One region of the Kluyvera intermedia genome, then DNA from elsewhere that is predicted to be linked to it. Evidence: predicted binding sites of a transcription regulator. Region 1 holds the regulator's gene; the other holds the start of a gene.
What was found. The regulator Fur, encoded in region 1, represses iron uptake genes when iron is present. The targets are predictions, from matches to a motif close to ATAATAATGAGAACNACTATCAA.

Region 1 (7,948 bases):
TTGGCGCTAATTGACCCGTCGTAGATTCGCGTAGCGAATTAATATAAATTTCCTGCCTCTAAGACATTCTCGATTTTTTACACTCTTCTTTATCTTTTCTCGATGTAAACGGTCTCATTAACATTTCGTCCAGCCCCCATACGGGTTGACGTCAATAAATGTTAACAACGCATTCCGTTACACATTGAAACCAAATATGTGCGCCTTGTCATAATCCTGCACTTTCATTGCGGAAAAGGATTGATAATTCGCGTCGCGAAAAATAGTCTATCGGTGTAGCGAAACACCTTTTTTAAGAAGTTCATTTTTTTTAAAGTTTTTATTTTTTGCCTCTGCTTTGCAGCGGCATTTTAAAAGTCAAAGAGGATATAACTATGCGTACGTTTAGTGGCAAACGTAGTACGCTGGCGCTGGCTATCGCCGGTGTGACAGCACTGTCAGGCTTCGCAGTCGCTCCGGATGCGAAAGCTGAAGGGTTTATTGACGACTCCACATTAACCGGCGGCATTTACTACTGGCAGCGTGAACGTGACCGTAAAGATGTCACCGATCACGATAAATATAAAACCAACCTCTCACACTCCACCTGGAACGCCAATCTCGACTTCCAGTCAGGTTATGCTGCCGATATGTTCGGTATTGATATTGCTGCATTTACCGCCATTGAAATGAACGAAAGTGCGGAAAGTGGTCACCCGAACGAAATCGCGTTCTCCTCAAAGAATAAAGGCTACAGCGAAGATTACAGCGGTGATAAGAGTGGTATCAGCCTGTATAAAGCGGCCGCTAAATTTAAACTCGGGCCAACCTGGGCACGTGCCGGTTATATCCAGCCGACCGGTCAGACGCTGCTGGCGCCACACTGGAGCTTTATGCCAGGTACCTATCAGGGTGCTGAAGCTGGGGCAAACTTTGACTACGGCGACTCTGGTGCACTGAGCTTCTCCTACATGTGGACCAATGAATACAAGGCGCCGTGGCACCTTGAAATGGATAACTTCTATCAAAACGATAAGAAATCCAAGGTCGACTATCTGCACTCCATCGGTGCTAAATACGATTTCAAAAATGACCTGGTGCTGGAAGCAGCATTTGGTCAGGCAGAAGGCTATATCGATCAGTACTTCGCCAAAGGTAGCTACAAATTTGATCTTCCTGGCGGCCCGTTGACCACCAGCTACCAGTTCTATGGAACGCGTGACAAAGTCAGCGATGGCGGCGTGAACGATATTTACGACGGTACCGCATGGCTGCAAGCATTGACCTTCGGCTATAAGCTCAATGAAGTCTTTGATTTCCGCCTGGAAGGGACGTGGGTTAAAGCAGACGGCCAGCAAGGCTACTTCCTGCAACGTATGACCCCGACCTATGCATCGTCTAATGGTCGTCTGGATATCTGGTGGGACAACCGCTCAGACTTCAACGCCAACGGCGAAAAAGCAGTGTTCTTCGGTTCAATGTATGACCTGAAAAACTGGAACCTGCCGGGTTGGGCAGTCGGTGCGTCTTACGTCTATGCGTGGGATGCGAAACCAGCAACCTGGCAGATGAACCCGGATGCTTACTACGACAAAAACAATACTATCAAAGAGTCTGCCTATAGCCTCGACATGATGTATACCGTCCAGGAAGGTCGTGCGAAGGGTACGCTGTTCAAGCTGCACTTCACGCAATACGACAACCACTCCGATATCCCAAGCTGGGGCGGTGGTTACGGCAACATCTTCCAGGATGAGCGCGACGTGAAATTCATGATGATCGCACCGTTCACTATTTTCTGATGCTGGATGCGGCAGGGGGAGACCTCTGTCGCTGCTAAGAGGCTCGTCGTATGAAAAAATTAATTATTGTCGCCTTAATGGCTGCCGGTCTGACCGCTTGCGTACAGTCACCCTCACCGGCACCGAAAGAAGATAGCAAGCTGAAGGATGCTTACAGCGCCTGTATTAACACCGCGCAGGGGAATCCGGATAAAATTGAAGCCTGTCAGAGCGTACTGAACGTGCTGCGCCAGGATAAAACGCATGAGCAGTTTGCCAGTCAGGAAAGCGTACGCGTGCTGGATTATCAGCAGTGTATCCTGGCTCGCAAAACGGGCAATGACCAGGCGGTCGCCAGTCGTTGCGATAAAATCTGGCAGGAAATTCGCAGCAATAATACGCCACAAAAATAAAATAACCCCAATGTTGATAACTGAAAAAACCGCTGCTTGCAGCGGTTTTTTCATGGTGCTAGGCAAATGACAGGCAAAAAAAAACCAGCACAATGGCTGGCTTTTGACGAGATCGGAGAAATTATTTCTCGATGATTTCGTGAGCGTTTTCTTCTTCACGGCAGTCGCCTTCAGCGCAGTGACCGTAAAGATAAAGACTGTGGTTAGTTAAGCGAATTCCATGCTTCGTGGCGATTTCACGCTGACGAGCTTCAATGGATTCGTCGCTGAACTCGATAACCTTGCCGCAGTCGAGGCAGATAAGGTGATCGTGGTGATGCTGCTGGGTCAGTTCGAAAACGGATTTACCGCCTTCAAAATTGTGGCGCGTAACGATGCCAGCATCATCAAATTGGTTAAGCACGCGGTAAACCGTGGCTAGGCCAATCTCTTCACCCATGTCGATCAGGCGTTTGTATAAGTCTTCCGCGCTGACATGGTGGTTATCTGGTTCCTGAAGAACTTCGAGAATCTTCAACCGTGGAAGTGTGACTTTCAGGCCAGCCTTCTTTAATGCGGTGTTATTGTCAGTCATGCGGAATCTGTCCTGTTGCTAAACGATTAACTTCCATCAGCGAAAGTTTCACAGAGAATGCACCCGAATTAATGCGTCTCATTATAGAATGCCCCTGGCAAAATGAAAACAGCAAGGCTCGGGCCAGCTAAGCTTTCAAAAACGAGGCTTCACCGACAAAATAAGCGGTGAAACGACGCTAAATCAGAAGATATTGTACAGGTATGTGGCAAAAAGTTAAAAAATTGTAGCTATTATTTTGATTGCTTTTACCTATTAATGAGGCGCGATTTATTATCGGCCTCATTATTACGACTAGGCGTTTTTGATTTCTTCCAGGTGCAGCTCTTCCGCAACCTGCTTAACCCACTTCTCAACGCGCTCAGCGGTCAGTTCTGGCTGGCGATCTTCATCAATGGCCAGGCCCACAAAGTGATCATCATCGGCAAGGCCTTTTGACGCTTCAAAGTGGTAACCCGCGGTAGGCCAATGGCCGACGATGGTAGCACCACGTGGTTCAATGATGTCGCGAATGGTGCCCAGGGCATCGCAGAAATATTCTGCATAGTCTTCCTGGTCGCCACAGCCGAACAGTGCAACCAGTTTACCATTGAAATCAACTTCTTCCAGCGTTGGGAAGAAATCATCCCAGTCACACTGTGCTTCGCCGTAGTACCAGGTTGGGATACCCAGCAGCAGGATGTCGAAGGCCGCCAGGTCTTCTTTGCTGCTCTTGGCAATGTCGTGAACTTCAGCGACATCTTTACCAAGCTGTTTTTGAATCATTTTTGCGATATTTTCGGTATTACCGGTATCGCTACCGAAGAAGATGCCAACGATTGCCATGAGTAAAATAACCTCTTGAAACTTAATGATATGGTGGTGGCTTATTGCCCACAGATAAGGGCAATCATAGCAGAACAGAGAAGGGTGCGGAAACAGCAATCGTGCCGTACTGCACACTCTGCTACATGAAAGTGTGTTTTGGGGGGATTTTCAGACTTTCCCCTGTCCGTGCAGCAGCGCAAGCTGACTCATCAACATTTCTTCGATAAGTTCGCTACGGCTCATATCACGGGCAGTCGCCAGCTCGTTGAGCGCATCAACGGCCTCGATGTTCAGCTTCAGCTCAACGCGCTTCAGCCCACGAACCTTGTCGCGTTTTAACTGATTGCGCTTGTTGATGCGGAGCTGTTCGTCACGCGAAAGCGGATTGGTTTTTGGTCTTCCCGGCCGACGCTCATTTGCGAACAAATCTAGTGTCGTACGGTCCGTTTGTTCTTTTGCCATGGTTCTGAGTGACTTCGGGGAAAACAAGCTACCGGGCAGTGCCCGATGCAGACAGCGCGCAATCATACATCAGTGGGGCCCACACGCCAACGACCGCGGCTATTCTGGCGCGCAGTCGTTGCATTTTTAATCACTCTGCGAGGTAGCGACGAATAGCGCGCAGTACCGCATCCGGTTTTTCGGCGTGAACCCAATGACCCGCGCCGGCAATCACGTGCGCTTTGGCCTGCGGGAATTGCGCCAGCAGCGAGTCGCGATAGGCTTCGGTGACATACGATGAGTTACCGCCGGGAATAAACAGGGCAGGGTGGTCCCAGGCTGGAATGGTCTCCCAGCCAACGATATTCGTATATTGCTCCCACAGCACCGGGACGTTAAAGCGCCATGCGCCGTCAACAAACGATTTCAGCAGAAACTGAATCACGCCTTCTTCGTGTAAGAACTCACGCATCACCGTGGCGGCCTGCTGGCGCGTTGCGACGCCAGCATTGGTTACAGCATTAATTGCGGCAAAAATCTCATCATGGCGACGGACGTGATAATTCACCGGTGCAATATCAATCGCCACCAGATGGTCAATACGATCCGGGGCCAGTGCCGTAAGCGCCATCACTGCTTTGCCCCCCATTGAGTGACCGATAACCGTTGCCTTCTCAATGTTGTTTGCGTCGAGGGTATCAAGGAGATCCTGGGCCATCGCAGGATAGTTCATCTCGTCAGAACGCGGAGATAATCCGTGGTTACGCATATCAACCTGGAGAATATCGTGGTCGACGACCAGATCGCGGGCGAGGATCCCAAGATTGTCCAGGCTGCCAAACAGACCGTGAACGAGAACAATGGGGGAATTATTGTGCAGGTTTTGTGCAGATTGCGCTCGGACATTCAATTTCATAGCAAAGTTCTTTTTTTCGCGTTGTCGGGTTAGGGTATCATGTTGGACATTCTAACGCTCAGGGGCAAGTCGGGAACTCATCCTAATTTTGCCGTCTTCCTGGTTTGGCGCTACCCGCTGTTGGGTTTTGACTTTATAATCCCAATGAATTGTATTCAGAAAAATTATCGCACCGGATTAAGATGAAAACGATCGAAGTTGATGACGAGCTCTATCGCTATATTGCGGCTCACACTCTGCACATTGGCGAGAGCGCGTCCGACATTTTACGGCGTATGCTGAAATTCTCCGCCGCTTCACAGCCCGCAGTGGTTGCTGCGCCGGTCGTCAAAGCAGAACAACCGGCGCCTGCGCCAGTGGCTGCTCCCGTTGCTGAAGTTAAAACGGTAAAAACGGCTAAAGACAAAGTCCGCGCAATGCGTGAACTGCTGCTCTCCGACGAATATGCTGAGCAGAAAAAAGCGGTTAACCGCTTCATGCTGATTCTAACCACGCTGTACTCGCTGGATAACAAGGCCTTCGCCGAAGCCACCGAATCGCTGCATGGTCGTACCCGCGTCTATTTTGCGGCCGACGAGCAGACGCTCGTTAAAAACGGCAACCAGACCAAACCGAAGCAGGTACCCGATACACCATACTGGGTCATTACCAACACCAATACAGGCCGTAAATGCAGCATGGTCGAGCACATCATGCAGTCAATGCAGTTCCCGGTGGAATTGATTGAAAAGGTTTGCGGGACTATCTAAATACTTTACCCCTTGCATAAGAAGGACCAGGCAATGGCAAACCATACCCGTGCGGGTCAACCCGCACAGCAAAGTGATTTGATAAACGTAGCTCAACTGACGGCCCAGTACTACGTGCTGCAGCCAGAAGTGGGTAACGCGGAACACGCGGTGAAATTCGGGACTTCCGGTCACCGTGGGAGCGCAGGTCGCCACAGCTTCAACGAAAAGCATATTCTGGCCATTGCTCAGGCGATTGCTGAAGAGCGCGCGAAAAATGGAATTACGGGCCCATGCTATGTCGGGAAAGATACTCACGCGCTGTCTGAGCCTGCGTTTATTTCCGTGCTTGAAGTGTTGGCGGCAAACGGTGTCGATGTCATTGTGCAGGAAAACAATGGCTTTACACCGACCCCTGCGGTCTCCAACGCTATCCTGGTCCATAATAAAAAGGGTGGCAAACTTGCCGATGGGATTGTGATCACGCCATCCCACAACCCGCCGGAAGATGGCGGTATCAAATACAATCCGCCAAACGGCGGCCCGGCTGATACCAACGTCACCAAAGCGGTTGAAGACCGTGCGAACGCACTGCTGGCCGCTTCCCTTAACGGCGTTAAGCGCATTTCTTATGCTGAGGCTCTGGCTTCAGGTCATGTGCAAGAGATCGATCTGGTTCAGCCATTTATTGAGGGGCTTGCGGATATCGTCGATATGGCGGCTATCCAGAAAGCAGGTTTGACGCTGGGTGTCGATCCGCTGGGCGGCTCCGGTATTGAATACTGGAAACGTATCGCTAAGCATTACAACCTGAACCTGACCATCGTTAACGATCACGTTGATCAGACTTTCCGCTTTATGCACCTCGATAAAGACGGCGCAATCCGTATGGACTGCTCCTCCGAGTGCGCCATGGCCGGTCTGCTGGCGCTGCGTGACAAATTTGATTTGGCGTTCGCTAACGACCCGGATTACGACCGTCACGGTATCGTCACCCCGGCAGGGTTGATGAACCCGAACCATTATCTGGCTGTGGCAATCAACTATCTGTTCCAGCATCGTCCACAGTGGGGCAAAGACGTCGCGGTCGGTAAGACGCTGGTTTCTTCTGCCATGATTGACCGTGTGGTTAACGCTTTGGGTCGCAAGCTGGTGGAAGTACCGGTTGGCTTCAAATGGTTTGTTGACGGTCTGTACGACGGTAGCTTTGGCTTCGGCGGCGAAGAGAGCGCGGGAGCATCATTCCTGCGTTTCGACGGTACTCCGTGGTCAACCGATAAAGACGGCATCATCATGTGTCTGCTGGCGGCAGAAATTACCGCAGTGACCGGTAAGGACCCGCAGGAACACTACAATGAGCTGGCAGCACGCTTTGGTGCGCCGAGCTACAACCGTTTGCAGGCGAGTGCGACTTCCGCACAGAAAGCGGCGTTGTCTAAGCTGTCTCCAGAAATGGTCAGCGCAAGCACGCTGGCGGGTGACCCTATCACCGCACGTCTGACGGCGGCTCCGGGTAACGGTGCGTCTATTGGCGGTCTGAAAGTGATGACCGACAACGGCTGGTTCGCCGCGCGCCCATCCGGCACAGAAGACGCCTACAAAATTTACTGTGAAAGCTTCCTCGGCGCAGAGCATCGTCAGCAGATTGAGAAAGAAGCGGTAGAGATTGTCAGCGAAGTGTTGAAAAACGCCTAAGCGCTCAAAGTAGCCCGGCCAAGCGCAGCGCCGCCGGGAGTTCCCCGGAGTTCGGCGTACCGCCTCGTCCGGGCTACTCGATTATCTGGGCTTTATCAGCCGTTTCAAAGGGAGCCAATTGGCTCCCTTTTTAATGGATAAACCCAGGGGATTGCGAATTAACCGTGTTTGTTTTTCAATTCAAAACGCGGTGATACCAAGCCATACAGCGTCCAGCCGAGGAAGGTCACGATGGAACCATACAGCATGGCTTCCTGACCTGAAGAGAACAGGGCATAGAAGCTGTACATCGCACCGATAAACGCCACGATATTGGCCATACGGGCTTTACCCGCAGGCACATTCGCCATCCGCTGGATAATCACCAGCGCTGCCATCGACAGGATGTACGGGATGATGTTGGTAACAACCGCCAGGTTAACCAGCACGTTGAACTGATTATTCAAGGACGGGCTTATCGTCATCAGTGACAACCCAGACTGAATCACCACAATCACCAACATCCCTTTGACCGGCGCATCCGCTTTGCTGACCTTAGAGAACACTTTCGGGAAGTAGCCTTCATCCGCAGAGGATTTAAACACCTGAGCGATAGTGAACTGCCAGCCGAGCAG
Region 2 (7,948 bases), 1.9 Mb from region 1:
TCTGCCTTACAAACAAAAACGCCGCACGCGCGGACAGATTGCGATTGAAGCCGGTCTGGAACCGCTGGCCGATCTGCTGTGGACCACGCCGTCCCACACGCCGGAAACAGAAGCCGCGAAGTATATCGATGCCGATAAAGGTATCGCCGACACCAAAGCCGCCCTCGACGGCGCCCGTTATATCCTGATGGAGCGTTTCGCTGAAGACGCGGCGCTGCTGGCAAAAGTGCGTGACTACCTGTGGAAAAATGCCCATCTGGTTGCCACCGTGGTCAGCGGCAAAGAAGAGGAAGGCGCAAAATTCCGCGACTACTTCGACCATCACGAACCGATTTCTACCACCCCTTCTCACCGCGCGTTGGCAATGTTCCGTGGGCGTAATGAAGGTGTGCTGCAACTGGCGTTAAACGCCGATCCACAGTTCGACGAGCCGCCTAAAGAGAGCTACTGCGAACAGATTATTATCGATCACCTCGGCCTGCGTCTGAACAACGCCCCGGCGGATAGCTGGCGTAAAGCGGTTATCAGTTGGACGTGGCGCATCAAAGTGCTGATGCATCTTGAAACCGAGTTGATGGGCACCGTGCGCGAGCGCGCGGAAAATGAAGCGATTAACGTTTTCGCCCGCAATATGCACGACCTGCTGATGGCGGCACCGGCTGGCCTGCGCGCAACCATGGGACTCGACCCAGGTCTGCGTACTGGCGTTAAAGTCGCGGTTGTGGATGGCACCGGCAAACTGGTCGCCACCGATACAATTTATCCGCATACCGGTCAGGCTGCGAAGGCCGCGGTAGCCGTGGCGGCGCTGTGTGAAAAGCACAACGTTGAACTGGTGGCTATCGGTAACGGTACAGCTTCACGCGAAACCGAACGCTTCTTCCTCGATGTGCAGCAACAGTTCCCGAAAGTAACCGCTCAGAAGGTGATCGTCAGCGAAGCGGGCGCGTCCGTCTATTCCGCCTCCGAGCTGGCAGCGCTGGAGTTCCCAGACCTCGACGTTTCCCTGCGTGGCGCGGTATCTATCGCTCGTCGTTTACAGGATCCGCTGGCGGAATTGGTGAAAATCGATCCGAAATCAATCGGTGTTGGCCAGTATCAGCACGACGTCAGCCAGACTCAGCTGGCGCGCAAGCTGGACGCAGTGGTAGAAGACTGTGTGAACGCCGTGGGCGTAGACCTCAATACCGCCTCCGTACCGTTGCTCACTCGCGTGGCGGGCTTAACCCGCATGATGGCGCAGAACATTGTCGCCTGGCGTGATGAGAACGGTCAGTTCCAGAACCGTCAGCAACTGTTGAAAGTCAGTCGTCTGGGGCCGAAAGCCTTTGAGCAGTGCGCGGGCTTCTTGCGCATCAACCACGGCGATAACCCGCTGGATGCCTCGACCGTACACCCGGAAGCCTATCCTGTTGTCGAACGCATTCTGGCCGCGACCCAGCAGGCACTAAAAGACCTGATGGGCAACAGCAACGAGCTGCGTGGTCTGAAAGCCTCCGAGTTTACCGACGAGCGTTTTGGCGTGCCAACCGTCACCGACATCATCAAAGAGCTGGAAAAACCGGGCCGCGATCCACGCCCTGAGTTTAAAACCGCGAAGTTCGCCGACGGCGTTGAAACCATGAATGACCTGCTACCGGGTATGGTTTTGGAAGGCGCGGTGACTAACGTCACCAATTTTGGGGCGTTTGTTGATATCGGCGTGCATCAGGATGGTTTGGTACACATTTCATCGCTGGCGGATAAGTTCGTTGAAGATCCTCACACCGTGGTAAAAGCGGGCGATATCGTCAAAGTGAAGGTGCTGGAAGTCGACCTGCAACGTAAGCGCATCGCGCTGACCATGCGTCTGGACGAACAGCCGGGCGAAACCAATGCCCGTCGCAGTGCTGGCGGCAACGAACGCAGCCAGGGCAATAATCGCCCGGCAGCAAAAGCCGCTAAACCGCGTGGTCGTGAAGCTCAGTCTGGCGGTAACAGCGCCATGATGGACGCACTCGCCGCCGCCATGGGCAAAAAACGCTAACCCTTTGTAGGCCCGATAAGCGCAGCACCATCAGGTGATGCAAATTGCCGGATGGCGGCGTAAACGCCTTATCCGGCCTACACCAGGTAGCGCGCCCGAGCACAGCGCCGCCGGGAATACGCACCACATGTAGCCCGGCCAAGCGCAGCGCCGCCGGGAATATTCACAAGCCCGGGCCTCCATCTGTGAATTTACATTGCTCCCAGGCAATTGCTGATGCAGCCAAACGACACCAAGTTATTTTATTATCCAATTGTCATATTCAGTCTTAAAGTGTTTTATTTTATTAACCAATGAAACCTTAATTAAACATTAAGTGACGTAATGAATATTTAATTCATTTACCGCTACAATGACTTGCTTGAGTCATATCAAAAAAAGTGCAATTTCTCGCCAAATTCCCTATCTATCGCATGTTATGTATTGATGATAGAAACCATTCTCATTATCATTATTTGCAGTAGGTCATTATTCTTTATCTGTTGACGATATCCCTGCAGCTGCCCGCAGCGCACGTGGTATCCCCTCTATTCAGCTAGCGATACACAAGTAGGTTATATGCAATTTACACCTGATACTGCGTGGAAGATTGTCGGTTTCTCCCGCGAAATTAGCCCCGCTTATCGTCAGAAACTGCTGTCTCTGGGGATGCTGCCGGGTTCATCATTTAACGTCGTCCGCGTAGCGCCTCTTGGCGATCCTATTCATATCGAAACCCGTCGCGTTAGCCTCGTGCTGCGTAAAAAAGATCTCGCGCTCATTGAATTAGAAATCGTTGCACAATAACTCCAGCCCGGTACTAAGAGTCTGAAATATGAAAAAAATAACCATTGGTTTAATTGGCAATCCTAATTCCGGCAAGACCACCCTATTTAATCAGTTAACCGGTGCGCGTCAGCGCGTGGGTAACTGGGCCGGGGTGACGGTTGAACGCAAAGAAGGGGCTTTCTCAACCACCGACCATCAGGTCACTCTGGTCGACCTGCCAGGCACCTATTCGCTCACCACCATCTCCTCGCAGACCTCGCTGGATGAACAAATTGCCTGCCACTACATTCTCAGCGGTGATGCTGACCTGCTGATTAACGTGGTCGACGCCTCCAACCTGGAGCGCAACCTCTACCTGACACTGCAATTGCTTGAACTGGGTATTCCCTGCGTCGTGGCGCTGAACATGCTGGATATTGCCGAAAAGCAACAAATCCGCATCGACGTTGATGCCCTCTCCGCCCGACTGGGCTGTCCGGTCGTACCGCTGGTTTCAACCCGTGGCCGCGGTATTGAAGCCTTGAAAATGGCCATTGACCGCCATCAAGCGAATACCCCACTGGAACTGGTTCACTACCCGAAACCGCTGCTGCGCGAAGCCGATAATCTGGCGCGTGAGATGGCGCAGGATATCCCAGAGCGTCAACGCCAGTGGCTGGGTTTGCAGATGCTGGAAGGCGATATTTATAGCCGCGCCTATGCGGGCGACGCCGCACATAAACTGGATATCTCACTCGCCAATCTGAGTGAAGAACTCGACGATCCGGCGCTGCATATTGCCGATGCACGTTATCAGAGCATTGCCGCCATCTGCGATGCCGTCAGTAATACGCTGACCGCTGAGCCAAGCCGTTTTACCGCTGCTTTGGACAAAATTGTTCTTAATCGCGTGCTGGGATTACCGGTGTTTCTGTTCGTCATGTATCTGATGTTCTTGCTGGCCATCAACATCGGCGGCGCCCTGCAACCGATCTTTGACGGCGGCTCGGTCGCCCTCTTTATCCACGGCATTCAGTGGATTGGCTACACCTTGCACTTCCCTGACTGGCTGACCGTGTTCCTGGCCCAAGGGATCGGCGGCGGTATTAACACCGTGCTGCCTTTAGTGCCGCAGATCGGCATGATGTACCTGTTCCTGTCCTTCCTGGAAGACTCAGGCTACATGGCGCGCGCGGCATTCGTCATGGACCGCCTGATGCAGTCTCTGGGTCTGCCGGGCAAATCCTTCGTTCCGCTGATTGTCGGCTTTGGCTGCAACGTCCCGTCGGTGATGGGTGCCCGTACGCTGGATGCACCGCGTGAACGTCTGATGACCATCATGATGGCGCCGTTTATGTCCTGTGGCGCACGCCTGGCGATTTTCGCCGTCTTCGCCGCAGCCTTCTTCGGTCAGGGCGGCGCATTGGTCGTATTCTCGCTGTACGTGCTGGGTATCGCTATCGCTATCCTGACCGGCCTGATGCTCAAATACACCATTATGCGCGGTGAAGCTTCGCCGTTCGTGATGGAGCTGCCGGTATACCACGTGCCGCACGTGAAGAGCCTGATTATCCAGACCTGGCAACGCCTGAAAGGCTTCGTGCTTCGCGCGGGTAAAGTTATCGTTATCGTCAGCATCTTCCTCAGCGCCCTGAACAGCTTCTCGTTCAGCGGTAAAATTGTCGACAACATCAACGACTCCGCGCTGGCTTCCGTCAGCCGGGCGATTACGCCGGTGTTTAAACCGATTGGCGTGCATGAGGATAACTGGCAGGCGACCGTCGGCCTGTTTACCGGGGCGATGGCGAAAGAGGTGGTTGTGGGTACCCTGAACACCCTCTACACCGCTGAAAACATCCAGAATGAGGCGTTTAACCCACAGGAATTCAACCTTGGCGAAGAACTGTTAGGTGCAGCAGACGAAACCTGGCAGGGCCTGAAAGACACCTTCAGCCTGAGCGTACTGGCAAACCCAATCGAAGCCAGTAAAGGCGATGGCGTGATGGAGACCGGGGCCATGGGCGTAATGAGCAGTAAGTTCGGCAGCGCAGCCGCCGCATACAGCTACCTGATTTTCGTGCTGCTGTACGTGCCTTGCATTTCGGTGATGGGGGCAATTGCCCGCGAGTCGAGCCGTGGCTGGATGACATTCTCTATTCTCTGGGGTTTGAACATCGCCTATTCGCTCTCCACGCTGTACTACCAGACCGTCAGCTTTAGCCAACATCCGCGCTACAGCCTGGTGTGTATTCTGGCGGTGATCCTGTTCAACGTCGTGCTGCTTGGCCTGTTGCGCCGCGCTCGTAGTCGCGTGGAGGTTTCCCTGCTGGCGACGCGTAAAACGCCAACTTCATGTTGTGCTAGCCCGTCTGGCGATTGCCACTAGGAGGCAATAATGGCGTCATTGATCGAAGTACGCGATATGTTGGCACTGCAAGGACGCATGGAAGCCTCACAGCTCAGCGCCCAACTGCATACGCCACGGGCGCTGGTCGACGCCATGTTAGGCCGCCTGGAGGCGATGGGAAAAGTGGTAAAGATTAACGAAGAACCAGATGGTTGCCTGACCGGCAGTTGTAAAAGCTGCCCGGAAGGAAAAGCCTGCTTACGTCAGTGGTGGGCATTGCGCTGAAACTTCTCCCCGGCGTCACGAAGCGCCGGGGAGAAAATGTTCGATACTATTTATAAACGTCTGCGTTACCGTGAACGTTTCGCTCGTTTTTCTCACCGGCGATGATCACGTAGTATTTCCCGCCCAGCTCATCGGCCTTCTTGGATAAATCAGCTTTAGCATCACTTGGCGACGTGGTTTTTGACGTGGTGATATTGCCGACTTTGGTCAAATTCTGCTTAGCCGCTTCTTCTTTCGTAATCTCCTGAGCCGCAAACACACCAAACGACAGGGAGCCAATCACCAGAGATGCAACAATACCTGTAATAAATTTCATAGCTTCTACTCTCCATAAGTGTTGTTTTTATGATCGCGGCATCCAGGCGACATAGTCACCCACCGCAACAACCTAAGTATTGCCGGGAAACTTTTTTTTTCCACGTCCCAATGAAATTATTTATTTAACTGCATTTTCAACGCGATCAACGGCTCGCAGAAGGCCTGTGGATGCGAGATAAACGGCGCATGGGCGGCCTTATCAAATACCACAGATTCACTCATGGGCCACAGCGCATCCAGCATCGGCACAATTTTACGCGGCACCAGACCGTCAAGACGCCCGTACAGGCGCAGGAATGGCATCGGTAAAGTGGTCAGCGACTGGCGCAGGTCGGCGGTTTTCAAAATTTCCAGCCCACCGTTGAGCACTTCCGTGGAAGGCATCGGCAACGACAACACCGTTTTCTTCAGCGCACGTGCATCTTGTCGCGCGCTTTCGGTACCCAGCGTTTGTAAGGCGAGGAAACGTTCGACGGTACGCTGGAAATCCTCACTCAGTTGCTGCTGAAAACCGCTCAGCACTTCCGGTTTAATCCCCGGCCAATCTTCATGAGCGCTAAAGCAAGGTGAAGATGCCACCGTGACGAGTGCCTGTACACGATTAGCATGCTGCAATGCGACCTGGCTTGCCACCAGCCCGCCCAGGCTCCAGCCAAGCCAGATAGCTTTTTGAGGCGCATGCATCAACACCTGCTCCGCCATCTCTTCAAGCGACAGCGCACCGAATCCGACGCTGCGACCATAGCCCGGCAGGTCTACCAGATGCACGGTAAAATGCGCGCTGAGTTCCAGCGTAATGCAATCCCAGACCTGTGCATTCAGCCCCCATCCGTGCAGCAGCACAAGATGACAATCTCCTTCGCCTGTGGTTTGCCACCAGATGTCTTTCATCCGCTATTGTTCTCATTTTTCGCTTCAAGGAGAGATAATGCTAACAGTCCACGGCTTATGCTGGCTATGTAAAATGCCGCTGGGGATACCCGCGTGGGGAATTTGCTCACGCTGTTCGACGACGCTATTTAGCAAGATGTGCGTTTGCCCGCAGTGCGGTTTACCCGCGGCAACAACGCGTTTGCCTTGCGGACGTTGCCTGCAAAAACCGCCGCCGTGGCAAAGGCTGGTCGCCATTAGTGACTACCTCCCACCGCTTAGTCAGATGATTCATCACTTCAAGTTCAATGGTAAAGCGGAGCTCGCCCCGGCACTTTCACGCCTGCTATTGCTGGCCGTTCGTCAACACACCGGGCTGCCTGCGCCCGAGCAACTCATTAGCGTGCCGCTATGGCAGCGACGCCACTGGCGGCGGGGCTATAACCAGAGCGAGCTACTTTGTCAGGCGCTGGCAAAATGGTTGTCCACAGACTATCACCCCCAAGCCATCACGCGTATACGCCCTACCGCCACCCAGCACCAGTTGAGCGCAAGGCTTCGCAAACACAACCTGAAAAATGCTTTCCGGCTTGAATTGCCGGTGGAGGGTCGCCATATGGTTGTTGTGGATGATGTGGTCACGACGGGCAGCACCGTCGCCGAGATTTGCCGCCTGCTTTTGCGAAATGGCGCGGCCAGCGTTCAGGTATGGTGTCTTTGTCGCACCTTGTAGACCCCCAGCGATGGGCGTATTATAACCAACTAAAGTAGTCAACTATTAGGTCAAAGCTATGATCCGTATTTCCGATACTGCGCAAGCGCACTTTGCCAAACTTCTGCTTAATCAGGAAGAAGGGACTCAGATCCGTGTATTCGTGATCAACCCTGGTACGCCTAATGCAGAATGCGGCGTTTCTTATTGCCCGCCGGATGCGGTGGAAGCAAGTGATACCGAATTGAAATTTGAACAACTCACCGCCTATGTCGATGAGCTGAGCGCGCCGTATCTGGAAGATGCGGAAATTGATTTCGTCACCGACCAGTTGGGTTCCCAGCTGACGCTGAAAGCACCAAACGCCAAAATGCGTAAAGTGACCGACGATGCGCCGCTGATGGAACGCGTTGAGTACATGCTGCAAGCGCAGGTTAACCCGCAGCTGGCAGGCCACGGTGGCCGCGTGTCGCTGATGGAAATCACCGACGATGGTTATGCCATTCTGCAATTTGGCGGCGGCTGTAACGGCTGCTCTATGATCGACGTTACCTTGAAAGACGGTATCGAGAAGCAGCTGCTGGCTGAGTTCCCGGAACTGAAAGGCGTGCGCGATCTCACGGAACACCAGCGCGGCGAACAC

Region 2: feoA (ferrous iron transporter A) is a predicted target of Fur. The motif match lies at 2,456-2,478, and genes of this name have one in related genera.

Annotation. Positions count from the first base shown of each region.
Region 1 is NZ_CP139986.1:3,304,599-3,312,546, reverse strand. Features, by position in the region: gene chiP (chitoporin ChiP) at 375-1,781, shown strand; gene U0026_RS16010 (ChiQ/YbfN family lipoprotein) at 1,832-2,173, shown strand; gene fur (ferric iron uptake transcriptional regulator) at 2,295-2,747, opposite strand; gene fldA (flavodoxin FldA) at 3,042-3,572, opposite strand; gene ybfE (LexA regulated protein) at 3,723-4,016, opposite strand; gene ybfF (esterase) at 4,147-4,911, opposite strand; gene seqA (replication initiation negative regulator SeqA) at 5,094-5,660, shown strand; gene pgm (phosphoglucomutase (alpha-D-glucose-1,6-bisphosphate-dependent)) at 5,694-7,334, shown strand; gene potE (putrescine-ornithine antiporter) at 7,493-7,948, opposite strand, start outside.
Region 2 is NZ_CP139986.1:426,596-434,543, reverse strand. Features, by position in the region: gene U0026_RS01960 (Tex family protein) at 1-2,026, shown strand, start outside; gene feoA (ferrous iron transporter A) at 2,585-2,812, shown strand; gene feoB (Fe(2+) transporter permease subunit FeoB) at 2,841-5,159, shown strand; gene feoC ([Fe-S]-dependent transcriptional repressor FeoC) at 5,169-5,405, shown strand; gene U0026_RS01940 (YdgH/BhsA/McbA-like domain containing protein) at 5,452-5,721, opposite strand; gene bioH (pimeloyl-ACP methyl ester esterase BioH) at 5,838-6,614, opposite strand; gene gntX (DNA utilization protein GntX) at 6,652-7,326, shown strand; gene nfuA (Fe-S biogenesis protein NfuA) at 7,385-7,948, shown strand, end outside.